DNA from 4 places in the Streptomyces sp. NPDC013317 genome. Region 1 is predicted to be linked to each of the others. Evidence: riboswitches for the same ligand, from Rfam matches in the RefSeq annotation. Region 1 holds a riboswitch; each other region holds the start of a gene.
What was found. A riboswitch is a leader RNA that binds a small molecule or an ion and turns the genes downstream of it on or off. The one in region 1 is predicted to bind cobalamin.
Positions count from the first base shown of each region.

Region 2: another riboswitch for cobalamin. It lies ahead of ACZ3IJ_RS11850 (energy-coupling factor ABC transporter permease); the one in region 1 lies ahead of cobN (cobaltochelatase subunit CobN).
Region 3: another riboswitch for cobalamin. It lies ahead of ACZ3IJ_RS29680 (ABC transporter substrate-binding protein); the one in region 1 lies ahead of cobN (cobaltochelatase subunit CobN).
Region 4: another riboswitch for cobalamin. It lies ahead of ACZ3IJ_RS07210 (ribonucleoside-diphosphate reductase subunit alpha); the one in region 1 lies ahead of cobN (cobaltochelatase subunit CobN).

Region 1 covers NZ_JBVHDX010000008.1:263,023-269,952, reverse strand. Annotated here, with positions in the region: gene ACZ3IJ_RS22305 (precorrin-2 C(20)-methyltransferase) at 1-831, opposite strand, end outside; gene ACZ3IJ_RS22300 (precorrin-8X methylmutase) at 828-1,463, opposite strand; gene ACZ3IJ_RS22295 (cobalamin biosynthesis protein CobG) at 1,478-2,893, opposite strand; cobalamin riboswitch at 2,939-3,073, shown strand; gene cobN (cobaltochelatase subunit CobN) at 3,113-6,721, shown strand; gene abc-f (ribosomal protection-like ABC-F family protein) at 6,774-6,930, opposite strand, start outside.
Region 2 covers NZ_JBVHDX010000003.1:674,978-681,907, reverse strand. Annotated here, with positions in the region: gene ACZ3IJ_RS11870 (oxidoreductase) at 1-1,499, opposite strand, end outside; gene ACZ3IJ_RS11865 (energy-coupling factor ABC transporter ATP-binding protein) at 1,678-2,544, opposite strand; gene cbiQ (cobalt ECF transporter T component CbiQ) at 2,541-3,290, opposite strand; gene ACZ3IJ_RS11855 (energy-coupling factor ABC transporter substrate-binding protein) at 3,297-3,698, opposite strand; gene ACZ3IJ_RS11850 (energy-coupling factor ABC transporter permease) at 3,698-4,396, opposite strand; cobalamin riboswitch at 4,426-4,621, opposite strand; gene ACZ3IJ_RS11845 (PTS-dependent dihydroxyacetone kinase phosphotransferase subunit DhaM) at 4,735-5,148, opposite strand; gene dhaL (dihydroxyacetone kinase subunit DhaL) at 5,145-5,759, opposite strand; gene dhaK (dihydroxyacetone kinase subunit DhaK) at 5,766-6,758, opposite strand.
Region 3 covers NZ_JBVHDX010000014.1:102,463-109,392, reverse strand. Annotated here, with positions in the region: gene ACZ3IJ_RS29705 (PLP-dependent cysteine synthase family protein) at 1-179, opposite strand, end outside; gene ACZ3IJ_RS29700 (MoaD/ThiS family protein) at 185-463, opposite strand; gene ACZ3IJ_RS29695 (putative leader peptide) at 567-665, opposite strand; gene ACZ3IJ_RS29690 (ABC transporter ATP-binding protein) at 710-1,495, opposite strand; gene ACZ3IJ_RS29685 (FecCD family ABC transporter permease) at 1,492-2,601, opposite strand; gene ACZ3IJ_RS29680 (ABC transporter substrate-binding protein) at 2,598-3,572, opposite strand; adenosylcobalamin (AdoCbl) riboswitch at 3,581-3,731, opposite strand; gene ACZ3IJ_RS29675 (M67 family metallopeptidase) at 3,739-4,167, opposite strand; gene ACZ3IJ_RS29670 (amino acid permease) at 4,244-5,695, opposite strand; gene ACZ3IJ_RS29665 (DUF2017 domain-containing protein) at 6,026-6,610, opposite strand; gene clpS (ATP-dependent Clp protease adapter ClpS) at 6,610-6,915, opposite strand.
Region 4 covers NZ_JBVHDX010000002.1:544,527-551,456, reverse strand. Annotated here, with positions in the region: gene def (peptide deformylase) at 1-184, shown strand, start outside; gene ACZ3IJ_RS07215 (ribonucleotide-diphosphate reductase subunit beta) at 261-1,274, opposite strand; gene ACZ3IJ_RS07210 (ribonucleoside-diphosphate reductase subunit alpha) at 1,274-3,637, opposite strand; cobalamin riboswitch at 3,767-3,914, opposite strand; gene ACZ3IJ_RS07205 (GNAT family N-acetyltransferase) at 3,947-4,450, opposite strand; gene mctP (monocarboxylate uptake permease MctP) at 4,534-6,153, opposite strand; gene ACZ3IJ_RS07195 (DUF3311 domain-containing protein) at 6,150-6,404, opposite strand; gene ACZ3IJ_RS07190 (GntR family transcriptional regulator) at 6,613-6,930, opposite strand, start outside.

The DNA of each region.
Region 1 (6,930 bases):
CAGCGCGCCGCGCGACTCCGGGGTCAGCCAGGGCGCGCCCGCGGGGCCCGTGCCGACGACGACGACCTCGCCGCCCGTCTCGCGGGACTCGGGGGCGACGGCGTCGATACGGGAGGGCAGCACGGCCACCGAGAAGTACGGCACCGTCTCGGCGTCGACCTCGGAGAGGACCGCCGTCCGCTCGCCCGCCATGAACGCCCGCTCCACGTAGCGGGCGTCCTCCAGCCGGCCCGCCCGCTCCAGGGCGCGCCGCACGGTCGGGAACGTGCGGCCGAGCTTCATCACGACCGCCGAGTCCGTGCCCGCGAGGCGGGCCGTCAGCTCGTCCTCCGGCAGGGTGCCGGGGATGATCGTCAGGACCTCCTCCGCCTCGCACAGCGGCTCCCCGAGCCGGGCGGCGGCGGCGCTGACGGAGGTGACACCGGGGATGACGGTGGTGTCGTAGCGGTCCGCGAGGCGCTTGTGCATGTGCTGGTACGAGCCGTAGAAGAGCGGGTCGCCCTCGGCGAGCACGGCCACCGTGCGGCCGGCGTCCAGGTGGGCGGCGAGACGGGCGGCCGCCTCCTCGTAGAAGTCGTCGAGCGCGCCACGGTAGCCGCCGGGGTGGTCCGTGGTCTCCACCGTGAGCGGGTACATCAGCCGCTCCTCGACGTGGTCCTCGCGGATGTGCTCGGCGGCGATCGAGCGCGCGATGGAGCGGCCGTGGCGGGCGGAGTGGTAGGCGATCACGTCGGCGGAGGCGATCGCCTTCACGGCGGCCACCGTCATCAGGTTCGGGTCGCCGGGGCCGAGGCCGACTCCGTACAGCCTGCCGGGGGTGGTGGCGCTCATGCCTGGATCTCCGCTTCGGTCGCGATGGCGTTGATCGCGGCGGCGGTCATCGCGCTGCCGCCGCGCCGGCCGCGTACGACGAGGTAGTCGAGGCCCAGGGTCTGGTCGGCCAGCGCGTCCTTGGACTCGGCGGCGCCGATGAAGCCGACCGGGATGCCGAGGACGGCCGCCGGGCGTCCGGCGCCCTTCTCGATCATCTCCAGGAGGCGGAAGAGGGCGGTCGGGGCATTGCCGATGGCGACGACCGAGCCTTCGAGGCGGTCGCGCCAGAGTTCGAGCGCGGCGGCGCTGCGGGTCGTGCCGAGCTCGGCGGCGAGCGCGGGCACGGACGGGTCGGAGAGCGTGCACACCACGTCGTTGTCGGCGGGCAGCCGCTTGCGGGTGACGCCGCTGGCGACCATCTGCGCGTCGCAGAGGATGGGCGCGCCGGCGCGCAGGGCGGCGCGGGCGCGGGAGACGACCTCGGGCGAGTACGCGAGGTCGCGGACGAGGTCGACCATGCCGCAGGCGTGGATCATGCGCACCGCGACCTGGCTGACGTCGGCGGGCAGACCCGCCAGATCCGCTTCGGCGCGGATCGTGGCAAAGGACTGGCGGTAGATCTCCGCGCCGTCCTTCTCGTAGTCGAACATCCTGTTGCTCTCGCTCATCTCGTTGGGGTGCGGGCCGCCGCGACGGCGTGGGGAAGGTCTGTACGGGGGGTGGGGCGGCCGTCCACGAGGTAGTGGCCGTCGTCGGTGGCGACGACGTCGACCCAGGCGCGGCCCTGCGGGTGGCCGCACCGACGCTCGCACCCGGAGAAGTGGACGGGGAGACCGCCGCGGCCGGGAGTGGCGTCGGCGCGCACGTCCGCGAGGGACTTGGCGCAGCCGGGGCGCCCGGTGCAGGCGCCGACGCCGACCCAGGGGTCGGCGGGCCGGGTGATGAGGCCGGCCGCGTCGAGCTCCGGCAGTCGCTCGGGGGAGGCCCCGACGACGACGGCACCACGCCAGGGCGTGAGCCGCACCTCGTCGGCGGGCAACAGCGCCCGGAGTTGGGCGGCGGTCAGCCGCCCGAGGGGCGCGAGCACGTGCAGCGCGCGCCCGCCGAGCGCTCCGGGCTCGGGCGGAGCGCGGTGCGGCAGCGGCGGTGCGGGGGTGACGGGGCGGGCGTCGACGCCGGCCCGCGCGAGTGCGGCGGCGAGGTCGAGGAGGCCGGTCTCGGCGTTCGCCGCGCCGGCCCCGTCCTCCGGGCCGTCGGCGCCCGGCAGCCCGTTCGGGCCGGCGGCGTCGGTGGCTTCCGCTTCCGGCGCTCCGGAGCGCGGCAGTTCCTTCACGCGCCACGCGCCGTTTCCGGCGTCCTGTGCGGCCCGCAGGAACGCGTCGGCCGCGGCGAGCGCGGCTCGCGGCGCGTCGGCACCTGCGACGCGGAACGCCTGTCCGCCGACGCACAGCAGGGCGTCGGCGGCGCGCGGCGCGGGGCCGACGCTCCCGCTCGCCGTGGCTCCGCCGGGCGACGGGCTCGTGCCCGTCCGGTCGGCGTCCGGCCGGGGGCCTTCTGCGATCAAGGTCACATCTCCGCCCAGCCCCGCCACGTCGCCGCGGCCGTCGTCCAGGGCGAAGAGGAAGCGGCCCGAGAGGGCCGCCGTCCAGGGGGTCGCGCACAGCAGCGCGTCCAGCTCGCGGGCCCACAACTGGACGTCCGCGTGGCCGAGTCCGTCCAGTGTGGCCGCCGGGGAGGCGACGATGTTGCGGACCCGTTCGTGGGTGGTCGAGGGGAGGAGGCCCGCCTCCGCCAGGCGGTCCGCCAGTTCCGCGCCGCAGCCCTCGCCGAGGCCCCGCAGCTCCACGTTCCCCCGGGACGTGACCGTCACCCGTCCGTCGCCCAGGGACTCCGCCGCCGACGCCAGAACCTGGACCTGACGAGACGTCAACAACCCTGCGGGCAGGCGCAGTCGGGCCAGGCGACCGTCGTCGGCGGGGTGCAGTCGGAGCGCCCCGGGGCAGGCGTCGCCACGGTCCCGTATGAGAGGTTCGCCCTGGTTGGGCGCAGGGGGCGTGGTGGGCGGCATGGCGGCGAGCATACCCACGTGAATCCGGGTGACCCCCCGGGCCGCCGAGCGCACGATCTACTATGCAGATCGGCATGGGGTCCCAGGACCCCGGGGAGGAAGCCCGGTGAGAATCCGGCGCGGTCCCGCCACTGTGAGCCGGGTCCCGGAAGGGGCCGGGTGAGTCAGGAACTCCTGCCGTCCACACGACCACCCGGGGCGCGGACAACCCCGAGGAAGGCCTGCGCACGCATGCGAATTCTGTTGCTGTCGCACTCCGACACCGACCTGCTCAGCGCCCGCGCGGCCGGCGGCCCCGTCGCGTACCGGTTCGCCAACCCCTCCCGCCTCGCCCTGGACGACCTGCCCGGGCTCCTGGACGGCGCCGACCTCGTTCTCGTACGCCTCCTCGGCGGTCTGCGCGCCTGGGAGGACGGCCTGGACGCCCTGCGGGCGACGGAGAAGCCGCTGGTCGTGCTCTCCGGGGAACAGGCTCCCGACGCCCAGCTGATGGAGGCCTCCACCGTCCCTGTCGGCGTCGCCACCGAGGCCCACGCCTACCTCGCGCACGGCGGCCCGGCCAACCTGGAGCAGCTGGCCCGGTTCCTCTCCGACACCGTGCTGCTCACCGGTCACGGCTTCGACGCCCCGGCCGCCGCGCCCACCTGGGGCCCGCTGGAGCGGGAGGCGCGCGCCACCGACGGCCCGACCGTCGCCGTGCTCTACTACCGCGCCCACCACATGAGCGGGAACACCGCCTTCGTCGACTCGCTCTGCGCGGCGATCGAGGACGCGGGCGCGCGTGCCCTGCCGCTGTACGTCGCCTCCCTGCGCGCCCCCGAGCCGGAGCTGCTCGACACCCTTCGTACGGCCGACGCGATCGTCACCACCGTCCTCGCGGCCGGCGGCACCAAGCCCGCCGAGGCGCAGGCGGGCGGGGACGAGGACGCCTGGGACGCGGGCGCGCTCGCCGCCCTCGACGTGCCGATCCTGCAGGCGCTCTGCCTCACCGGCTCGCGCGCCGCCTGGGAGGAGAACGACGAGGGCCTCTCCCCGCTGGACGCCGCGAGCCAGGTCGCCGTGCCCGAGTTCGACGGCCGGCTCATCACCGTCCCGTTCTCCTTCAAGGAGATCGACGAGGACGGACTTCCGGCGTACGTCGCCGACACCGAGCGCGCCGCGCGCGTCGCCGGGATCGCGGTCCGCCACGCCCGCCTGCGGCACATCCCGAACGCCGAGAAGAGGCTCGCGCTGGTCCTCTCCGCGTACCCGACCAAGCACTCCCGGATCGGCAACGCGGTCGGCCTCGACACCCCCGCCTCCGCCGTCGCGCTCCTGCGGCGCCTGCGTGAGGAGGGGTACGACTTCGGCCCGGTCGAGGAGATCCCCGGGCTGGTCTCCGGGGACGGCGACGAGCTGATCTACGCCCTGATCGAGGCCGGTGGCCACGACCAGGACTGGCTGACCGAGGAGCAGCTGGCGAAGAACCCCGTCCGCATCCCGGCCGCCGACTACCGCCGCTGGTACGCGACCCTCCCGGCCGAGCTGCGCGAGGCCGTCGAGGAGCACTGGGGCCCGGCGCCCGGCGAGATGTTCCTCGACCGGTCCCGCAACCCCGAGGGCGACATCGTCCTCGCCGCCCTGCGGCGCGGGAACCTCCTCGTCCTCATCCAGCCGCCGCGCGGCTTCGGCGAGAACCCGATCGCGATCTACCACGACCCCGATCTCCCGCCGTCCCACCACTACCTGGCCGCCTACCGCTGGATCGCGGCGCGCGCCGAGGACGGCGGCTTCGGCGCCGACGCGATGGTCCACCTCGGCAAGCACGGCAACCTGGAGTGGCTGCCCGGCAAGAACGCCGGCCTGTCCGCCGCCTGCGGACCGGACGCGGCGCTCGGCGACATCCCGCTGGTCTACCCGTTCCTGGTCAACGACCCGGGCGAGGGCACGCAGGCCAAGCGTCGCGTGCACGCGACGCTGGTCGACCACCTGGTGCCGCCGATGGCCCGCGCCGACTCGTACGGCGACATCGCCCGCCTGGAGCAGCTGCTCGACGAGTACGCGCAGATCTCCTCCATGGACCCGTCCAAGCTGCCCGCCATCCGCGCGCAGATCTGGACGCTGATCCAGGCGGCGAAGCTCGACCACGACCTGGGCCTGGAGGCCCGACCGGAGGACGACGGCTTCGACGACTTCCTGCTGCACGTCGACGGCTGGCTGTGCGAGGTCAAGGACGCCCAGATCAGGGACGGTCTGCATGTGCTCGGCGGGGCGCCGGCCGGTCCCGAGCGCGTGAACCTGGTGCTCTCGATCCTGCGCGCCCGGCAGATCTGGGGCGGCACGCAGGCCCTGCCGGGTCTCCGTGAGGCCCTGGGCCTGGACGAGTCCGCCGCGACCCGCACCACCGCCGACGAGGCGGAGGCGACGGCGCGCGAGCTGGTCGAGGCGATGGAGGCGGCGGACTGGTCCGTGGACGCGGTCCCGGCGGTCGCCGCCGCGTACGGTCCCGACGTCCAGGCCGTCCTCCGCTTCGCCTGCGAGCAGGTCGTGCCGCGGCTCGCCGCCACGACCGACGAACTCGCCCACGCCGTCCATGCGTTGAACGGCGGCTTCGTCCCGGCGGGGCCCTCCGGGTCGCCGCTGCGCGGCCTGGTCAACGTGTTGCCGACCGGCCGGAACTTCTACTCCGTCGACCCCAAGGCCGTCCCCTCCCGCCTCGCGTGGGAGACCGGCCAGGCGCTCGCCGACTCGCTCCTGGAGCGCTACCGCTCCGACAACGGGGAGTGGCCGACCTCCGTCGGTCTCTCGCTGTGGGGCACGAGCGCGATGCGCACGGCGGGCGACGACGTGGCCGAGGCCCTCGCCCTGCTGGGCGTCCGCCCCACCTGGGACGACGCCTCGCGCCGCGTCAACGGCCTGGAGGCGATCCCGCTCGCGGAGCTGGGCCGCCCGCGCATCGACGTCACGCTGCGCATCTCGGGCTTCTTCCGGGACGCCTTCCCGCACGTCATCGGGCTTCTCGACGACGCCGTACGGCTGGCGGCCTCGCTGGACGAGCCGGCCGGGGAGAACTTCGTACGGGCGCACGCGCAGGCCGACCTGGCCGAGCACGGCGACGAGCGGCGCGCGACGACCCGGATCTTCGGCTCGCGGCCGGGCACCTACGGCGCGGGCATCCTCCAGCTGATCGACTCGCGCGACTGGCGCACGGACGCGGACCTCGCCGAGGTGTACACGGTGTGGGGCGGCTACGCCTACGGCCGGGGTCTGGAGGGCCGTCCGGCCCGCTCGGAGATGGAGACGGCCTACAAGCGGATCGCGGTGGCCGCGAAGAACACGGACACGCGTGAGCACGACATCGCCGACTCGGACGACTACTTCCAGTACCACGGCGGCATGGTGGCGACCGTCCGCGCGCTGACGGGCACGGCCCCCGAGGCGTACATCGGCGACTCCACCCGCCCGGAGACGGTCCGCACGCGGACCCTGGTCGAGGAGACCTCGCGGGTCTTCCGCGCCCGGGTGGTCAACCCGAAGTGGATCGAGGCGATGCGCCGCCACGGGTACAAGGGCGCGTTCGAACTGGCGGCGACGGTCGACTACCTCTTCGGCTACGACGCGACGACGGGCGTGGTCGCCGACTGGATGTACGACAAGCTGACCGAGACGTACGTCCTGGACCCGGAGAACCAGGCCTTCCTGAAGGAGGCCAACCCCTGGGCCCTGCACGGCATCGCGGAACGCCTCCTGGAGGCCGAGTCGCGCGGCATGTGGGAGAAGCCGGACCCGCAGACCCTGGCCGCCCTGCGCCAGGTCTTCCTGGACACGGAGGGCGACCTGGAGGACGGCGCCGAGGGCTGAGGCCTCCGCCGGGGCCGGGCGGCCCCGGCGCCGGGCCTCGACGGCCGACGGTCTACACCCGGGCCGCCTGCGCCGGGGCCAGTTCGAGGCGGCGGCCGGGGAAGGACCGCCTGATGCGGCGGTCGTGGGTGACCACGACCAGCGTGCCCCGGTAGGTGGCGAGTGCGGCCTCCAGTTCCTCCACGAGGCCGGGGGCCAGGTGGTTGGTC
Region 2 (6,930 bases), on a different contig from region 1:
CGCTCGCCGACCGGTGCGCCGTCGCGCAGGACGTCCAGGTAGCTGACGACGCTCGGGTGGTCGACGCCCTCGATCTCCGGGGTGCGCGGGGTGACTCCGGTGGCGACGACGACCTCGTCGTATCCGTCCAGGTCACCGGCCGCGACCGGGGTGTTCAGCCGGACCTCGACGCCGCGCTCGACGAGCTGGGTGCGGAAGTAGCGCAGCGTCTCGTCGAACTCCTCCTTGCCCGGCACCCGCTTGGCGATGTTCAGCTGGCCGCCGATCTCGCTCGCCGCGTCGAACAGAGTGACGGAGTGACCGCGTTCGGCGGCCGAGACGGAGAAGGCGAGCCCGGCCGGGCCCGCGCCGACGACCGCGATCCGCTTGGCGAGCCGGGTCGGGGAGAGGACCAGCTCGGTCTCGTGGCAGGCGCGCGGGTTCACCAGGCAGGAGGTGATCTTCAGGCTGAAGGTGTGGTCCAGGCAGGCCTGGTTGCAGCCGATGCAGGTGTTGATGGTGTCGGCGCGGTCGGCGGCGGCCTTGGCGACGAAGTCCGGGTCGGCCAGGAAGGGGCGGGCCATCGAGACGATGTCGGCGCGACCCTCGGCGAGGATCTGCTCGGCGACCTCGGGGGTGTTGATGCGGTTGCTGGTGACGAGGGGGATGCTCACCGAGCCCATGAGCTTCTTGGTGACCCAGGTGTACGCGCCACGCGGCACGGACGTCGCGATGGTGGGGATCCGGGCCTCGTGCCAGCCGATGCCGGTGTTGATGATGGTCGCGCCGGCGGCCTCGATCTCCTGGGCGAGGGAGACGACCTCCTCCAGCGTCGAACCTCCCGGGACCAGGTCCAGCATCGAGAGGCGGTAGACGACGATGAAATCCTCGCCGACCCGCTCGCGGATCCTGCGGACGATCTCCAGCGGGAAGCGGACGCGGTTCTCGTAGCTGCCGCCCCAGCGGTCGGTGCGGTGGTTGGTGGCGGCCGCGATGAACTCGTTGATGAGGTAGCCCTCGGAGCCCATGACCTCGACACCGTCGTACCCGGCGGCCCGGGCCAGCTCGGCGCAGCGGGCGTAGTCCTCGACGGTCTGCTCGACCTCGGCGTCGGTGAGCTCGTTGGGTACGAAGGGGCTGATCGGCGCCTGGATCGCGCTGGGTGCGACGAGCGCGGGGTGGTAGGCGTAGCGGCCGAAGTGGAGGATCTGCATCGCGATCCGTCCGCCCTCGGCGTGCACGGCGTCGGTGATGAGCTTGTGCTCGGCCACCTCGTCCTCGGTGCTGAGCTTGGCGCCGCCGTCCCAGGGGCGACCGGCCTCGTTGGGCGCGATGCCTCCGGTGACGATGAGGCCGACCCCGCCGCGGGCACGCTCCGCGTAGAAGGCGGCCATGCGCTCGAAGCCGTTCTCGGTCTCTTCGAGGCCGACGTGCATGGAACCCATGAGCACCCGGTTGGGCAGGGTGGTGAACCCGAGGTCGAGCGGGCTCAGCAGGTGCGGGTACGGGGTCGAGGTCATGGGGGGCGCCTCCTCGCGCAGTGTCGTCCTCACTGTTGTAGACGAGCCCAGGAGGTTGTGCAACAAGTTGCATAACGGCGGGGGAGTGATCTGCGCGACGTTGCGACGCGCCACGGCCCCCGGCGGGGTTCCGCCGGGGGCCGTGAGCGGTCGTGCCGCGTCGGGCGGCCGGGGCTCGTCAGGGGGCCGCCCTGCTCGCCGCTCCTCGGGATGCGGCGAGCAGATCGTCCAGGTCCTCCGCCGTTCGGGGGCCCTCCGCGTCCGGGGCGAGCAGACCGTTCGCACGCAGCAGCCGGGTCACGGCCATGCCCCAGGGGCGGCGCAGCCGGGCCTCGGCGAGCAGCCCGTCGTCGGCCAGGAGCTCCTCGATGGGGCCCGTCCGCAGCCCCGACGGCGCCAGGACGGCGGCCTCGTCCGCCCAGCGCAGCGCCAGATCGACGTCGTGGGTCGCCATCACGACCGTCGTGCCCGAGTCCCGCAGCCGGGCGAGCACCTCCAGGAGCCTCTCCTGCCCGTGCGGGTCGAGCCCGGCCGTCGGCTCGTCCATGATGAGGACCCGCGGGCGCATCGCCACGGCGCCCGCGATCGCGGCCCGCTTGCGCTGTCCGTACGAGAGCAGATGGGTCGGCCGGTCCTCCAGCGCGACGATGTCCAGCGCCTCCAGCGCCTCGCGGACCCGGAGCCGTACCTCCTCCTCCGGCAGCCCCAGGTTCATCGGGCCGAACGAGACGTCCTGCCCGACCGACGCGGCGAAGAGCTGGTCGTCCGGGTCCTGGACGACCAGCTGCACCGTCGTACGGAGCCGGGTCAGCCCCTTCCGGTCGTACGAGACGTCCTCGCCGTCCAGCCGGAGCGCGCCGCCCCCGCAGCGCAGCCCTCCGCTCAGCAGCCGCAGCATCGTCGTCTTGCCGCCGCCGTTGCGGCCGAGGAGGGCCATGGCCCGGCCTTCCGGCACGGCGAAGTCGATGCCGTCGAGGACGACGGGCCCGTCCTCGTACGCGAACGTGGCCTTCACCAGTTCCACGACAGGTGGTGCAGGACTCACGGCAGGGACCTTTCCAGTACGAGGGTGAGGGCGACGAGACCGGCGAGCAGGCCGGCCGTCGACGCCAGGAAGCGGCCCGAGACCGCGGCCTCGGGCACCAGGACCCGCAACGTGCCGTCGTAACCCCGGCCGGCCAGGCCCGTCTGCAGGCGCTGCGCCCGGTCGAAGGCGCGGACGAAGGCCGTGGCGCCGAGCCCGGCGAGGGAACGCCAGGTCGCCGCCCGCGTGGTCAGGCCGAGCCGGGCCGCCTGCGCCTGCCGGATCTTGGACATCGCATCCAGAAGAAGGAAGCTGATCCGGTACATCACGAGCGCCACATCCACCACGGGCGCCGGCACGCCGGCCCGCACCAGCCGGGGCAGGACGTCCGAGACGGGCGTCGTGAAGGCGAACAGCAGCACGCCCAGCGACGCCGACGAGGTCCGCAGCAGCAACTCGCCCGCGTGCACGGGCCCGTCGTGCGCGAGCGCCACCAGGCCCCGGTCCCCGCCCACCTCGAGGAGCAGCGGGACCGCTCCCGTCACACAGAAGCCCAGCGGGATGCGGAACGCGCGCCACAACTGGCGCCCCGGCACCCCGGCCGGCCCGAGAAGGACGGCCAGGGTGGCCACCGCGACCAGCACGGCACCCGGCCACGGCGGCAGGCACACCGCGCAGAGCGTCAGACCGAAGCCGAGTGCCGCTTTCTCGCACGGGTGACGGCGGCGCCAGCGACTGCTGTGCGCCGCCGCGTCGATCGGCAGCACCGGCGGCTACTCGTCGCCGGACGTGGACGTGGACGTGGCCGTGGCCGTGGCCGTGGACACCGGCGCCGAAGCAGGCTCGGGCACGGACCTCGGCGACTTCGCGAGCGCGCGGGCCTCGCCCTGCCTGCGACCCTTGTGCAGGCCGAAGTAGTAGGCGAGCACTCCGGCGCCGAGCGCAGCCTGCAGGGAGAAGAGCGCCGACTCGATCTCGCCGGACGGGGGTTCGTACAGCGGGGAGAACCACGGCTCGTAGTCCGGGTCGATCTCCGTGATCGCCGTCTCTGCCTCACCGTCGGCGCCGGTGAACGGCTCCTCCTTGTGGTCGCCCAGTCCCAGGACCAGCGGGAGGACGGCCAGCGCTCCGACGACGAGCAGGAGCAGTGCGTTGATCTTCGCGTTCCGGCTCATCAGGCGCTCGCCTCCGCTTTCTCGTTCTTCTTACGGGACGGGAGCAGCACCCCGAGGCGGGTCAGGTCCGCCTTGCTGGACTGCGTGAGCAGCCGCATGACCAGCACCGTCAGCAGGCCCTCGCTGACGGCGAGCGGCAGCTGCGTGACGGCGAAGATGCCACCGAACTTGGCCAGCGCGCCGAGCACACCGCTGCCCGGGTCCGGGAACGCCAGCGCGAGCTGGACGCTGGTCACGCAGTACGTCGACAGGTCGGCGACGAACGCGCCGAAGAACACGCTCACCATGAGCGGGACGTCGAAGCGGCGAAGCAGCCAGTACGTACCGAAACCGGCCCACGGCCCGACGATCGCCATGGAGAAGACGTTGGCACCGAGCGTGGTGAGCCCGCCGTGGGCGAGCAGCAGTGCCTGGAACAGCAGGGTGATCGTGCCCAGGACCGCCATCACCGGCGGCCGGAACAGGATCGCGCCGAGGCCCGTGCCGGTCGGGTGCGAGCAACTGCCCGTCACCGACGGGATCTTGAGCGCGGACAGAACGAAGGTGAACGCACCGGACGCACCGAGCAACAGGGTGGACTCGGGGTTGGCCTTGACCTCACGGGTCAGCGCGCGGACACCGTGGACGACGAAGGGAGCGGACGCGACGCCCCAGGCGGCCGCGTGCACAGGGGGCAGATACCCCTCGGCTATATGCATGGTTGGGAGACCCTCTCCAGCACCTCGTGGATGGACAACGCACCTTGGCCGGTCTCCTGGCTGACGGGTCATGCCGCCGCGGCTCCGCCTTCCCACACCCCCGCGGTCTCCCGCGGCGGTCCAGTGGCTTCCCCGGAGGGATGGAGCCGGACTTCCCGATCACAGTGGCGAGGGCCGCACCGGTACCGCACCGGTTTCCCGTACACCAAGGCGCTGTGACATTAGTGGGTTGACCAGGTACATCACAACACGGGAGGCGCCGCGGACGGTGTGTGACGGATCTCCCGCGCGCCCCACGCACCCCTGTCGCCCCTGTGCACGCCTCCCGCGCCCCCGCCTCACTCCTTCCGGTACGCGTACGCCTCCGAGGCCGCCGCCACCACCGCGTCCAGGTCCCCGCCGGCGCTCGCCGTGACGAGCGCGGCGACGGCGCCCTCGACGAAGGGGGCGTCCACGAGCCGTGAGCCGTCCGGAAGCTCGTCCTCCTCGGCGAGGAGCGCCTTGACGGTCAGGACGGCGCTGCCGAGGTCGACGAGCAGGGCCACTCCGGCGCCCCCGTCGACCGCGTTCGCCGCCTCGACGATCCGCTCGGAACTCGTGCCGAGACCCCCGTCGGGAGTGCCTCCGGCCGCGGCGACGGGAGCGGTCGCCCCGCCGCCCGCGAGCCCCTGGGCCAGGGCGGCGACCGCGTCGGCCACGGCCGCGCTGTGCGAGACGAGAACGATGCCCACCGTGCCCTGCCGGCCCGTCATGCGGCGGCCACCTCCGCGAGCGCGGCGATCAGCAGGGCCGACGAGGTGGCCCCGGGGTCCTGGTGCCCGACGGAGCGTTCGCCCAGATAGCTCGCCCTGCCCTTGCGCGCCCGGAGCGGGACGGTCGCGAGCGCCCCGCGCTCGGCCGCGTCCCGGGCCGCGGCGAAGGAGTCGCCGAGCTCCTCGGCCGCGGGGGTGAGCGCGTCCAGCATGGTCTTGTCCCCGACCTGGGCCCCGCCGAGCTGCGCGACTGCGGCGACCCCGGCGGCCAGCGCCGCGGCCAGGTCCTCCCGTGTCACCGATGCGGCATCCCCGAGCGCCTTGCCGGTCCGCCGCAGCAGCGTCCCGTACAGCGGCCCCGACGCACCCCCGACCGTGGAGATCAACTGCCGCCCCGCGGCCACGAGTACGGCCCCCGGAGTCTCGGGTGGATCCTTCTCCAGGATGTCCCTCACGGCGGCGAACCCCCGCTTCAGATTGGCGCCGTGGTCCGCGTCGCCGATCGCCGAGTCGAGCTCGGTGAGACGCTCCGCCTCACGGTCGACGACCGCCGCGGCACCGGTCAGCCAGCGACAGAAGAACGCGGCGTCGAACTCCTCCGGTTCGGTCATCCCCGCTCACCGGCCCCAGCGCAGCGCCGGCGTCTGCACGGGCGCGTCCCAGAGCCGGAGCAGCTCCTCGTCGGCCTGACAGAGCGTCACCGAGCAGCCGGCCATGTCGAGCGAGGTCACGTAGTTGCCGACCAGCGTGCGGGCGACGGGCACCCCGCGCTCGGCCAGCACGCGCTGCACCTCGGCGTTGAAACCGTACAGTTCGAGCAGTGGCGTGGCGCCCATCCCGTTCACGAGGGCGAGGACGGGACCGGACGGCCGCAGGTCCTCCAGGACGGCGTCGACGGCGACGTCCGCGATCTCGCCCGAGGTCATCATGGGCCGCCGCTCCCGTCCCGGCTCCCCATGGATTCCGATCCCCAACTCCAGCTCACCTTGCGGTAGTTCGAAAGTGGGACTGCCCTTGGCGGGTGTGGTGCAGGCGCTCAGCGCCACACCGAAACTCCGCGACCGTTCGTTCACGCGGCGGGCGAGCGCCTCCACCCGCTCCAGCGGCGCACCCTCCTCGGCGGCGGCACCGGCGATCTTCTCCACGAAGAGGGTCGCCCCCGTCCCGCGCCGGCCGGCGGTGTACAGGCTGTCCGTCACCGCCACGTCGTCGTCGACGAGCACCTTCGCGACCTGGATGCCCTCGTCCTCCGCGAGTTCGGCGGCCATGTCGAAGTTGAGCACGTCACCGGTGTAGTTCTTGACGACGAACAGCACCCCGGCCCCGCTGTCGACCGCGGCGGCCGCGCGCACCATCTGGTCGGGGACGGGCGACGTGAACACCTCTCCGGGGCAGGCGGCCGCCAGCATCCCGGGCCCCACGAAGCCCCCGTGGAGGGGTTCGTGCCCGGACCCGCCCCCGGACACCAGCCCCACCTTCCCGGCGACCGGAGCGTCACGCCGCAGTACGACGCGGTTCTCGACGTCGACGGTGAGTTCGGGATGCGCGGCGGCCATCCCGCGCAGGGCATCGGCGACGACGGTCTCCGGAACGTTGATCAACATCCTCATGGGTACCTCCTGAAGCGATGACGGTCGATCCGCTGAGCCTGCTCCGTTCCGCTCGCGCCCACACGTGCCGGTCGCCGCCGCCGGCACCGCGCTACGGCGCGGGCAGCACCTGCCAAGGGTAGGCTGGGGTGCGACGGCCCCCCGTGAATGCCACGGCAACCACACTGTGTCC
Region 3 (6,930 bases), on a different contig from region 1:
AGCCGGCCGTCCTTCTCGGCCTGCTCGATCATGTGGAGCGCGGGGCGGTCCTTGACCGAGCCGGTCGGGTTGCGGTCCTCCAGCTTGGCCCAGATGCGGACGTCGTCCGACGGGGAGAGCCGGGGCAGGCGGACCAGGGGCGTGTTGCCGACCGCCGCGAGCGGGGAGTCGTAACGCATGTGGATCAGACCATGCCGCCGGCCACGGCCGGCAGGATCGTGACGTTGTCGCCGTCGGCCAGCTTGGTGTCGATGCCGTCGAGGAAGCGGACGTCCTCGTCGTTGAGGTACACGTTGACGAAGCGGCGCAGCTGGCCGTTGTCCACGATGCGGGCCTCGATCCCGGCGTGGCGCGTCTCCAGGTCGGCGAAGAGCTGGGCGAGCGTCTCACCGGTGCCCTCGACGGCCTTCTGGCCGTCGGTGTAGGTGCGGAGGATGGTCGGGATGCGGACCTCGATGGCCATGGCGTGGGCTCCTGTTTTCGGGAGTCGGGAGTGGCGTGGAAGGCGCGCGGCTGTCGGCCCCCGCGCGGGGTGGTGCTGCTGGGTGCGCCGTGGGCGCACCTGCTCACATCGCGCTGGCGAAACGGCACAGGTCGACGTGCAGTCGCGCCACGAGCAGCGCGCTGCCCGGCGTCGTCACTTCGCTCACGTCGTGGGAAACCATGCGGTCATCGTATCGATTCCCGGTCCGGGTTTCGGAATGTGATCTCACATGACGGACGGTTCGTGCTCGACTGGCGGACCTGGCAGGTAGAAGACGGTCGGTGTGCCGGTCCGCGGATGCGGGATGACCTCGGCTTCCACGCCGTACACCGCCCTGAACAGGGCCGGGGTGAGAACGCCGGCGGGCGTCCCCTCGGCGACGACGCGGCCGCGCTCCAGGACGTAGAGGCGGTCGCAGTAGGCGGCCGCGAGGTTGAGGTCGTGCAGGGCGAGGAGGTTGGTGGTTCCCAAGTCCCTTACGAGACGCAGGACTTCGAGCTGGTAGCGGATGTCGAGGTGGTTGGTGGGCTCGTCCAGGACGAGCAGCGCCGGCTCCTGGACGAGGGTACGGGCGACGAGGGCGCGCTGGCGTTCGCCGCCGGAAAGGGTGGGGTAGGGCCGGTCGGCCAGCTCGGCGATGCCGACCCGGGCCAGGGCGCTCTCGGCGCGGGCCAGGTCGGAGGCGTCGTCGCCCTCCCAGAAGCGCTTGTGCGGGGAGCGGCCGAGGGCGACGAGCTCGCGGACGGTCAGCTCGAACTCGGTGGCGCCCTCCTGCGGGACGACTCCGATCCGGCGGGCGCGCGCCCTGGGGCCGAGGGCGGTCAGGTCGTCGCCGTCGAGGAGGGCGCGGCCCGCGGTGGGGGTGAGGGTGCCGTAGACGCAGCGCAGGAGGGTGGTCTTGCCGCTGCCGTTGGGGCCGACGAGCCCGACGGTCTCGCCGGGGCGGGCGGTGAGGTCGGCGTCGCGCAGTCGCGTCCCGTACGAGAGTCGCTGGAGGCGCAGTTCGGTCATACCGGGCTCCCTTCCGCGCGGCGGCGCATGAGCCAGAGGAAGAACGGACCGCCGGTGAGGGCGGTGAGGACGCCGACGGGGATGTCCTGGGGCGCGGCGACGGTACGGGCGGCGAGGTCGGCGAGGATCAGGGCGAGCGCGCCGCCGAGCGCGGCGACCGGCAGGAGGCGGCGGTGCGGCGCGCCGACGGCCATGCGGGCGGCGTGCGGGACCATCAGGCCGACGAAGCCGACGGCTCCGCTGACGGAGACCATGACGGCGGTGACGAGGGAGGCCAGGACGAAGACGACGGCGCGGAAGCGGGCGGTGTCCAGGCCGAGGACGGTCGCGCCCTCCTCGCCGACGAGGAGCAGGTCCAGGGGGCGGGCGAGGGTGAGCAGGGCGGCGACGCCGAGGACGAGGACGGCGGCGGGCAGGGCGAGGGTGTCCCAGCGGGCGCTGCCGAGGCCGCCGAGGGACCAGAACATCGCCTCCTGGAAGTGTTCGGGGCGGCCCGCGAGGACGAGGAGCAGGGTGGTCAGCGCGGAGAGGATGTACGAGACGGCGACGCCGGCGAGGACGAGCCGGGAGCCGGTCATCGTGGAGCCGCGGCGGGCGAGCGCGTAGACGAGGACCAGGGCGAGCAGGGCGCCGGCGAAGGCCCCGGCGGGCATGGCGACGGTGGTGGTGATCCCGCCGCCGACGCCGAGGACGAGCACGAGGACGGCCCCGGTGGACGCTCCCGAGGAGATGCCCAGGAGGAAGGGGTCGGCGAGGCGGTTGCGGACGAGGGCCTGGAGGACGGCGCCGACGACGGCGAGCCCGGCGCCGACGACCGCGCCGAGCAGGACGCGCGGCAGCCGGACGTCGAGCACGATCGTGCGGTACGGGGAGGGGGCGGCGCGGCCGGTGAGGATCTCGGTGACCGCGCCCACGGGTATCCGTACCGACCCGAGTGCGACCCCGGCGACGACGGCTGCCGCGAGCGCGGCGACCAGCCCCCCGAGGACGAGTGCGAACCGCCCGCGCCCGGCCGGCGCCGGAGCGGCCGGGGCCCGGCCCTCGGGGGCCGTGTCCCGTTCCGCTCCGGCGGCCGGGGACGGGGGCGGGGACGAGGTGGCGGTCATCGGGTCGGGTGGAGCTGGGTGGCGAGCTTCTCGATCGCCGCGGGGACCCGGACACCGAGGACGGCGTCGGAGAGCGGCAGGACGGCGAAGCGGCGGTTCTTGACCGCCGGGACGTCCTGGAGGGCCGGGTCGTCGAGGAGGCGCTTCTTCTTCTGTTCGACGGTCGTGGAGCCGTAGTCGTAGATGACGATCACCTCCGGCTTGCGGGCGACGACCTGCTCCCAGGTCGCGTCCCCGAAGGGCTTGCCGAGGTCGGCGAAGACGTTCCGGCCGCCCGCGAGGGAGATCAGCTCGTTGCCGATTCCCTTGCCTCCGGCGGTGAACGCGGTCTTGTCGCCGCTGTCGTAGACGAACACCGGGACAGGGGTGACCCCGTCGAGCCTCTGCCCGGTCGCCGTGACCGTCTTCTTCGCCCCGGCCGTCCACTCCGTGCCGCGTTCGGGGACGCCGAAGGTCCGGGCCACCTCGTCGACCTCGCGGTACAGGTCGGCGAGGGAGGAGGCGCCGGAGGGGCAGTACTCCATGTTCAGGCGGGTGTTGACGCCCGCCGCCTTCAGGTCGTCCCGGGCGCGTCCGGCCTTCGCGTCGAAGGCGCTGGAGTAGCCGCCGTAGACGAAGTCGGGGTTCGCGGCGAGCAGGGCCTCCTTGGAGGGGTACTCCTTGGCGAGGACCGGCAATGAGTCGTACGCCTTCTTGTACGCGGGCAGGATCCGGTCGTCGAGGTAGGCCGTGCCGACGAGGGACTTCTCCAGGCCGAGGGCGAGCATCACCTCGGTGACGTGCTGGTTCATGGTGACGACCCGCTGCGGCGGTGCCTGGTAGGTCGTCTTCACACCGCAGTTGGAGACGGTGTACGGGAACCCCGGTGCGGCCTTGGCGGCGGGGGCGTCCTTCTCAGCGGGGGCCGCGCAGGCCGCGAGCAGCGGGACGAGGGCGGCGGCGGGCAGCAGGGTACGACGGGGCCAGGTCATGGCGGACGAGCCTCCTCCGGGGATTTCCACGTCCCCAGTCGGTGGTGAGAGGCGGCAGGTCAGTTCCTGGCTTCCGGCCCCCGGAGGGGCCGGTCACAGTGGCGGGACCGTGCCGGATTCGCACCGGCTTCCTGGGTCCTGCCGCCCTGATGGTCGCGTCAGTGTCTCAGACGCCGTACTCCTCGACGACCTTCACGTCCTCCTCGGTCACGACGCCCTCGACGATCCGGTAGGAGCGGAACTGGAAGGGGCCCGCGCCGTCGGTGTCGGCGGTGGAGACGAGGACGTAGTGCGCGCCGGGCTCGTTGGCGTACGTGATGTCGGTACGGGACGGGTAGGCCTCGGTGGCGGTGTGCGAGTGGTAGACGATCACGGGCTCCTCGTCCCGGTCGTCCATCTCGCGGTAGAGCTTGAGGAGGTCGGCGGAGTCGAACTCGTAGAACGTGGGCGAGCGCGCCGCGTTCAGCATCGGGATGAACCGCTCGGGGCGGCCGCTGCCGGCGGGACCCGCGACCACGCCGCAGGCCTCGTCGGGGTGGTCCGCGCGGGAGTGTTCCACGATCTGGTCGTACAGGGCCCGGGTGATGGTCAGCATGTCCGACAGGATAAGCAGAGGGGCCGCTCCGTACCGAGGAGTGGTACGGAGCGGCCCGAATGCTGGACAGGCCGGGTCAGGAGCGCTTGGCGAAGGCCGCGCCCTCCGGGTTGCGGGCCTTCAGGACCAGGTAGGAGACCCCGAGGATCAGGCCCCACAGCGGCGCGCAGTAGAGCGAGATCCGGGCGTCCTTGTCGATGCCCATCAGCACGATGACCATGCCGATGAAGGCGAGGGCGAAGAGGCTGCACCAGATGCCGCCGGGCGCCTTGAAGGACGACTGGGGCAGCTCGCCGCGGTCGGCCTTGCGACGGAAGCGGACCTGGCAGACCAGGATCATGATCCAGGCCCACATGCCGGAGATGGTGGCGAAGGAGACGACGTAGTTGAAGGCGTCGCCGGGCCACTGGTAGTTGATCCAGACGCCCACCATCATCAGGCCGGCCGAGAACGAGGTGCCGACCAGCGGCAGACCGTTCTTGGTGAGCTTGGTGAAGAACTTCGGGCCCTGGCCGTTGAGCGCGAGGTCGCGCAGCATGCGGCCGGTGGAGTACATGCCCGAGTTGCAGGAGGAGAGCGCGGCGGTCAGGACGACGAAGTTCACGATCGCGGCGCCGACGCCGAGGCCCATCTTCTCGAAGGCCGCGACGAACGGGGATACGCCCGGCTGGAAGTGGGTCCACGGGACGACCGACAGGATCATGATCAGCGCGCCGACGTAGAAGACGGCGATGCGCCACGGCACGGTGTTGATGGCCTTGGGCAGGACGGTCTTCGGGTCCTTGGACTCGCCCGCCGTGACGCCGACCAGCTCGACGGCGAGGAAGGCGAACATGACCATCTGCAGGGTCATCAGGGTGGAGCCGATGCCCTTGGGGAAGAAGCCGCCCTCGGACCACAGCAGGGTCATGGAGGCGGTGTCACCGGCGTCGGAGAAGCCGATGGTGAGGATGCCGGCGCAGATGAGGATCATGCCGACGATCGCGGTGACCTTGACCATCGAGAACCAGAACTCGAGCTCGCCGAAGAGCTTGACGGAGATCAGGTTCGCGAGGAACAGCACGACCGTGAAGATCAGGGCGAACACCCATTGCGGCTGATTGAGCACGCCGTCGGTGTTCTTGGTCCAGTACTGCATGTACTCGGAGGCGGCGGTCACTTCGGTGATGCCGGTGACGACCCAGAAGAGCCAGTACGTCCAGCCGGTCACGAAGCCCGCGAAGGGGCCGATGAACTCCCGCGCGTACTCCGAGAAGGAGCCGGACACGGGGCGGTACATGAGGAGCTCGCCGAGCGCCCGCATGATGAAGAAGATGACGAGGCCCGCGATGGCGTACGCGAGGATCAGGCTGGGCCCCGCTTTGGAGATGCCCTTGCCCGCGCCCAGGAAGAGGCCCGTGCCGATGGCGCCGCCGATCGCGATCATCTGGATCTGGCGGGCGCCGAGTGCCCGGTGATAACCCTCGCCGTCGGCGGAGTCCGCGGCCTCACTGCCGTCGTGCTGCTTGTCGACCTGCACTGAGGTCATGGTGGTGCGCCTTTCTCCATGCTGTTCCGCGCCGACTGCGTCTGACTGCGGATCAGGTCCTGATCCCCCCGGATATGGATGGAGTGCTACCGGCGGTCAGCCGGCCGAAGCGCCCCCGGGAACAGGGGTGGCGTCCCCGGGCGGTCGTGAAGATTTATCACGGGGGAAACAGTGATCGAGGAGGGGGAATGTGGCGCACACCACATGAAAAAGCGGACAAAGGCCACTCAAGAGGACCAGTGAGAAGACTTCTTTGACGTATTCGTTATGCGGATTTGAGTGTCCGCTGAGCGAACGACGCACTACCGGCCGGTATCGGGGCGGCGAGTATCAGGCCCCGGACATCAGCGTCTCGACGAGTGACTCCTGAAGCGCGCCGAGCCAGAGGTATGCCATCACCATCGGCTTGCGCGGATCGGAGTCGGGCAGCCGGTACAGCTCGCCGCTCTCGTCCTCGTCGGTGACCTCCAGACGGGTCCCGATGGTCAGCCGGAGGTCGTTGAGCGCACCCAGCCACGAGCGGGACTCGTCGGGGGTGAGCTTGAGGACGACCCCGCCCTCGTCGTCCGAGGCGAGCCCGTCGAGGCTGCGGATCACCGCGAGGGCGTCCTGCCGCTTGCGGGCGCGCAGGTCGTTCTCGGTGTAGCGGCGGAAGTCGGCGGCGGCCGCGCGCAGCTCCTCGTCCTCGTCCCCGTACGCGTCGGGGAAGAGGCGCTTGAGCGCCGGGTCGCTCGGGGGCTCGCTCGGACCCTCGGCGAAGAGCGCGGCGAGCGGGTCCTCGCCCTCGACGGGTTCGTCGCCCGGCCCGAGCAGCTCCATGAGCTGGACGGCGAGGGAGCGCAGGATGGAGATCTCGACCTCGTCGAGCGCGACGGCGGCACCGCCGCCGGGCAGGGCCGCGAAGCGTCCGGCCATCAGCCGCGGTCCTGGGTGAGGGTCGCCCACAGCCCGTATCCGTGCATCGCCTGCACGTCGCGCTCCATCTCCTCGCGCGTCCCGCTGGAGACCACCGCGCGGCCCTTGTTGTGCACGTCGAGCATCAGCTTGTGCGCCTTGTCCTTGGAGTAACCGAAGTACGCCTGGAAGACGTAGGTCACATAGCTCATCAGATTGACCGGATCGTTGTGGACGAGAGTCACCCACGGCACGTCGGGCTCGACGACGGCGAAGGTCTCTTCGGCCGATTCGGTGCGTTCGATCTCAATAGGCGCGACGCTCACTTACCCCATGCTGCC
Region 4 (6,930 bases), on a different contig from region 1:
GGACGCCCAGGGCAACCCGATCAAGGTCCGGGGCACCGGCTACTTCGCGCGCTGCCTCCAGCACGAGACGGACCACCTGTACGGCTTCCTGTACATCGACAAGCTCTCCAAGCGCGAGCGCAAGGACGCGCTGCGCCAGATGGAAGAGGGCACCCCGCGGTACGAGACGGTCCCGAACGACTGACCTCGGCGTACGGCGAAGGGCCCCGCTCCCCCCGGAGCGGGGCCCTTCGCCGTGTCTGCGGGACCCGGCGGCGGACCTAGAAGTCCTCGTCCAGGTCGACCGAGCCCTCGACCGCCACCTGGTAGGCGGACGGACGGCGCTCGAAGAAGTTCGTCAGCTCCTGGACGCCCTGGAGCTCCATGAAGGCGAACGGGTTCTCGGAGCCGTACACCGGGGCGAAGCCCAGGCGCTGGAGGCGCTGGTCGGCGACGCACTGGAGGTACTCGCGCATCGACTCGGTGTTCATGCCCGGCAGCCCGTCACCGCACAGGTCGCGGCCGAACTGCAGCTCCGCCTCGACGGCCTCCTTCAGCATGTCGGTGACCTGCTGCCGGAGCGCGTCGTCGAAGAGCTCCGGCTCCTCCTTGCGGACGGTGTCCACGACCTCGAAGGCGAAGTTCATGTGCATCGTCTCGTCCCGGAACACCCAGTTGGTGCCGGTCGCGAGGCCGTGCAGCAGACCGCGGGAGCGGAACCAGTACACGTAGGCGAAGGCGCCGTAGAAGAACAGGCCCTCGATGCAGGCGGCGAAGCAGATCAGGTTCAGCAGGAAACGGCGGCGGTCGGCCTGCGTCTCCAGACGGTCGATCTTCTCGACCGAGTCCATCCACCTGAAGCAGAACTGCGCCTTCTCGCGGATCGAGGGGATGTTCTCCACCGCGTCGAAGGCCGCCGCGCGGTCCTCGGGGTCGGGCAGGTAGGTGTCGAGCAGCGTCAGATAGAACTGGACGTGCACGGCCTCCTCGAACAGCTGGCGCGAGAGGTACAGGCGCGCCTCGGGGGAGTTGATGTGCTTGTACAGCGTCAGCACGAGGTTGTTGGCGACGATCGAGTCACCGGTGGCGAAGAACGCCACCAGCCGGCCGATCATGTGCTGCTCACCGGGCGTCAGCTTGGCGAGGTCGGCGACGTCCGAGTGGAGGTCGACCTCCTCCACCGTCCACGTGTTCTTGATCGCGTCCCGGTAGCGCTCGTAGAAGTCCGGGTAGCGCATCGGACGCAGGGTCAGCTCGAAGCCCGGGTCGAGAAGGTTCTTGTCGGAAGAGCTCATTACTGGCAGGCCTCGCAGGACTCGGGGTTTTCGAGGGAGCAGGCGACGGCCTCTTCGGGGGTCGCCTGGACGGGGATGGGCGCGGAGGCCTGGGCCGCGCGGGCGATCCGGGTCGCCGGGCGGGAGCGCAGGTAGTACGTCGTCTTCAGGCCCTGCTTCCAGGCGTACGCGTACATCGACGACAGCTTGCCGATCGTCGGCGTCTCCAGGAACAGGTTCAGGGACTGCGACTGGTCGAGGAACGGCGTGCGGGCCGCCGCCATGTCGATCAGACCGCGCTGCGGGATCTCCCACGCCGTCCGGTACAGCTCGCGCACCTCGGCCGGGACCCAGGTGAAGCCGGCCACCGAGCCGTTGGACTCGCGCAGCGCCTCACGGGTCTGCGCGTCCCACACGCCGAGCTTCTTCAGCTCCTCCACCAGGTACGAGTTGACCTGGAGGAACTCGCCCGAGAGCGTCTCGCGCTTGAACAGGTTGGAGACCTGCGGCTCGATGCACTCGTACACGCCCGCGATCGAGGCGATCGTCGCCGTCGGCGCGATGGCGAGCAGCAGGCTGTTGCGCATGCCGACCGCGGCGATCCGCTCGCGCAGCGCCGTCCAGCGCTCGGGCCAGTTGAGCTCCACGTCGTAGTGGTCGGGGTGCAGGACACCGCGGGCCGCGCGGGTCTTGTCCCAGGCCGGCACCGGCCCGTTGCGCTCGGCGAGGTCGGCGGACGCCTCGTACGCGGCGAGCATGATCCGCTCGGCGATGCGGGTCGACAGCGCGCGAGCCTCGGGGGAGTCGAAGGGCAGCTTGAGCTGGAAGAAGACGTCCTGGAGGCCCATCGCGCCCAGGCCGACCGGGCGCCAGCGGGCGTTGGAGCGGCCCGCCTGCTCGGTCGGGTAGAAGTTGATGTCGACGACCCGGTCGAGGAAGGTGACGGCCGTACGGACGGTCGCGTCGAGCCGCTCCCAGTCGATGTCCGAACCGACCACGAACGCGCCGAGGTTGACCGAGCCCAGGTTGCAGACGGCCGTCTCGCCGTCGTCCGTGACCTCCAGGATCTCCGTGCAGAGATTGGAGGAGTGGACGGTGTGGCCCGGCTCGGCGGTCTGGTTGGCCGTACGGTTCGAGGCGTCCTTGAAGGTCATCCAACCGTTGCCGGTCTGGGCCAGGGTCCGCATCATCCGGCCGTACAGGTCACGGGCCGGCATGGTCTTGCGGGCCAGGCCCTTCGCCTCGGCGGCGCGGTACGCGGCGTCGAACTCCTCGCCCCACAGGTCGACGAGCTCGGGCACGTCAGCCGGGGAGAAGAGCGACCACTCGGCGTCCGCGTTGACCCGGCGCATGAACTCGTCCGGGATCCAGTGCGCCAGGTTCAGGTTGTGCGTACGCCGGGCGTCCTCACCGGTGTTGTCACGGAGCTCCAGGAACTCCTCGATGTCCGCGTGCCAGGTCTCCAGGTAGACCGCGGCCGCGCCCTTGCGCCGTCCGCCCTGGTTCACGGCCGCCACCGAGGCGTCCAGTGTCTTCAGGAACGGCACGATGCCGTTGGAGTGCCCGTTGGTGCCGCGGATCAGCGAACCGCGGGCGCGGATGCGGGAGTACGACAGGCCGATGCCGCCCGCGTGCTTCGAGAGCCGCGCGACCTGGTGGTACCGGTCGTAGATGGAGTCCAGCTCGTCCAGCGGGGAGTCGAGGAGGTAGCAGGACGACATCTGCGGGTGGCGGGTGCCGGAGTTGAAGAGTGTGGGGGAGGAGGGCAGGTAGTCGAGCCGGCTCATCAGCCCGTACAGCGCGGCGACCTCGTCGAGCGCGCGGGTGGAGTCGTCCTCGGCGAGGCCGCAGGCGACGCGCAGCATGAAGTGCTGCGGGGTCTCGATCACCTGGCGGGTGATCGGGTGACGCAGCAGATAGCGCGAGTAGAGGGTCCGCAGACCGAAGTAGCCGAAGCGGTCGTCCGCGTCCGCGTCGATGAGCGCGTCGAGCCGCTCGGAGTGCCGCCGGACGAACTCGGCCGTACGGTCGGCGATCAGGCCCTCGCGGTGACCGACGGTGACGGACGACGAGAAGGTGACCGAGCCCTGCGAGGCCGCCTCGTCGGCGATGGTGATCGTGAGCAGCCGGGCGGCGAGCCGTGAGTACGCCGGGTCCTCGGCGATCAGACCCGCCGCCGCCTCCGTGGCCAGCTCGCGCAGCTCCGCCTCGTCCGAACCGGCGTTGCGGCCGCGCAGCGCGGCGGCGGCGACCTTGCCGGGGTCGGTGTCGGTGAGGTCGGCGGTGAGGTCGGTCAGGGTCCGCAGAAGCACGGTCCCGGGTCCGTCGCTCTCGTTGCCGTCGCTCTCGATCGCTGCGGCCGGATCGGCGGGCGCGATGGTCACGTGGGGCTCTCCCTCGCTCGGCTCGGGGCCGGCGGAGGGAGGCGGGCGGCGGCCGCACCCGTGGACAGGGGAGGGCCGCGCCACGGCCCACTCCGCGAGGCCCGGACGTCTGTGGCACCCGGAACGGAAGGACCGGGCGCGCCGTCCGCAGGTCTTCGGACTCGGTCCGCGTGCGCAAGCACGCAGAAACCACACCGTTGCGGGACAGTTCCGGATTTCCACCGGATTCCCCTGCGAGGACAGCGAGGATGAGCATACATGTGGGGGGCGCTCCTCGAAGCACCCCCCACATGTTGTGTCGTTGGCGAGTCAGAGCTCCAAGGCGTAGGTGAGCAGGGGGTCCATGTCGGCGAGCGGACTCCAGTCCCGGCCGGGCGTGCGGACGAAGCCCGTTCGCTCGTACATCCGGTGCGCGGCGGCCATCCGGGCCTGGGTGGAGAGCACCACGCGACGGCATCCCCCGGTCTCCCGCGCCCGCTCCACACAGGCCCGTACGAGCGCCTCGCCGACGCCCCGGCCCCGCGCCTCCTTCGCCACGGCGAGCATCCGGAACTCGGCCTCGCCCTCGCCCGCGATGTCGGCCCACTCCTCACCGCCCCGGGCGAAGGTCACCCCGCCGAGGACGGTGCCCGTGCGGTCCACCGCCACCAGCACCTCCGCCTCCGCGACCCGCCGGGGCACGTCCCGCAGCAGGTGGAGGTAGTCGTCCGCCTCGCCGAAGTCGAGGTGTCCGTCGTCGAGGTAGGCGCGCGCGGTGATGTCGCCGAGGGTCTCGTGCTCCTCGGGCCGTACCGCTCTGATGGTGAAGTCCATGGAGGGAAGTCTGCCTCGGGGGCACACGGAAGGGCCCGGGATTTCCTCGCGGAGACCCCGGGCCCTTCGCCGTACCGGAACGGTCAGTGACCGGCGCCGACCTTGGGCAGCGGCTTCACGCCCGCGTCGCCCGCGTCCGCCGTGTAGTCCGACGGAGAGGTCTCGTCGACGCCCTCGGGCGCCTTCACGGCCTTCAGGACGAAGGTCAGGACGACGGTGACGATCACGTTGATCACGAAGGCGGTGAGACCGATGTAGCCGATCTCGCCGATGCCCGGGATCTCGGCGGACGAGCCGCCGAAGTGCTTCTGGGTCGGGCTGGCCACGCCGTACGCCGCCGCCGTGCCGTAGACCATGCCGACGGCCCAGCCGGCGAGCAGTGCCCAGCGGTGGAACCAGCGCGTGAACAGGCCGCCGACCAGCGCCGGGAGGGTCTGCAGGATCCAGATGCCGCCGAGCAGCTGGAAGTTGATCGCGACCGTCTTGTCCATGGTGAGGACGAAGGCGAGCGCGCCGACCTTGACGAGCAGCGACACCAGCTTGGAGACCTTGGTCTCCTGCTCCGGTGTGGCGTCCGGCTTCAGGAAGTCCTTGTAGATGTTGCGGGTGAAGAGGTTGGCGGCGGCGATCGACATGATCGCGGCCGGCACCAGCGCGCCGATGCCGATGGCCGCGAAGGCCACGCCCGCGAACCAGTCGGGGAACATGTTCTCGAAGAGCTGCGGGATCGCGAGCTGGCCGTTGGAGACCTTGACCCCGGCGGCGATCGCCATGAAGCCGAGCAGCGCCAGCAGCCCCAGCATCAGCGAGTAGAGCGGCAGGATCGTGGTGTTGCGGCGGATCACGTCACGGCTGCGCGAGGAGAGCGTCGCCGTGATCGAGTGCGGGTACATGAAGAGCGCGAGCGCCGAGCCGAGCGCCAGCGTCGCGTAGCCCCACTGGCCCATCTCGCCCGGCACCAGCGCACCGCGCGGCTTGTCGGTCGCCGGGTTGATCGTCGCGTACGCCTCGCCGGCCTTGGCGAAGATCTCGTCGAAGCCGCCGAGCTTGATCGGGATGTAGATGATCGCCACCGCGATGACGATGTAGATCAGGGTGTCCTTGACGAAGGCGATGAGCGCCGGGGCGCGCAGACCCGAGGAGTACGTGTACGCCGCGAGGACGCCGAAGGCGATGAGCAGCGGCAGGTCCTTGACGAACCAGTGCGTGGTCTCGCCACCGCCCACGCCCATCACGTCCAGGACGGCCTGGATGCCGACGAGCTGGAGCGCGATGTACGGCATGGTCGCGAGGATGCCGGTGACGGCGACCGCGAGCGAGAGGCCCTTGGAGCCGAAGCGGCCCCGGACGAAGTCCGAGGTCGTCACGTACCCGTGCTTGTGCGACACCGACCAGAGGCGCGGCAGGAAGGTGAAGATCAGCGGGTAGACCAGGATCGTGTACGGCACGGCGAAGAAGCCGGCCGCGCCCGCCGCGTAGATCGCCGCGGGGACGGCGACGAAGGTGTACGCGGTGTAGAGGTCGCCGCCGAGGAGGAACCAGGTCACCCAGGTGCCGAACGAACGGCCGCCGAGGCCCCACTCGTCGAGGCTGTTCTCGTTCTCGGCTCTGCGCCAGCGCGAGGCCAGGAATCCCATGACCGTGACGGCCAGGAAGAAGAAGATGAAGACGGCGAGTGCGACGCCGTTCACGCCGTCCTTCACTGCGACGCACCTTCCTTACGGGCGCGCTGGTCACGCTGCCACAGCTTGTAGGCGACCATAGTGAGCGCGGTCGAGATCAGTACCCAGGCCATCTGGTACCAGTAGAAGAACGGGATGCCGGCGAAGGTCGGCTCGACCTTCGCGTACGAGCTCACCCAGAGCATCGCCACGAACGGCGCGACCAGGCAGAGCGCGACCACCACGCGGATGGGTGTGACGACCGGTTGTTTCCCTTGTGTCACTTCGGACATACGGCGACTCCGTCCCCTCGCTGAACACCATGGATCGCATGGATCATGCGTAATGCGCGTGAAATCTAGGGGACTGTTTCGCTCCATGGAACCCCCGTCCGAATAACGGACGGGTGTCGATCTGTGCGGCCCGGCGGACACGACGATGCCCCGACACTCCTCACGGATGTGCCGGGGCATCGGTTCACGCCGAAGTGGCGCGTTCCGCTCAGCCGTTGGGGCGCTGGAGCCGGGCCACGAACTTGTACCGGTCGCCGCGGTAGACCGAGCGCACCCACTCGACCGGCTCGCCCTGGGCGTCCAGCGAGTGGCGGGAGAGCATCAGCATGGGCAGGCCCACGTCTGTGCCGAGCAGGCCGGCCTCGCGCGGGGTCGCCAGCGAGGTCTCGATGGTCTCCTCGGCCTCGGCGAGGTGCACGTCGTACACCTCGGCCAGCGCGGTGTAGAGCGAGGTGTACTTCACCAGGGAGCGGCGCAGCGCCGGGAAGCGCTTGGCCGAGAGATGCGTGGTCTCGATGGCCATCGG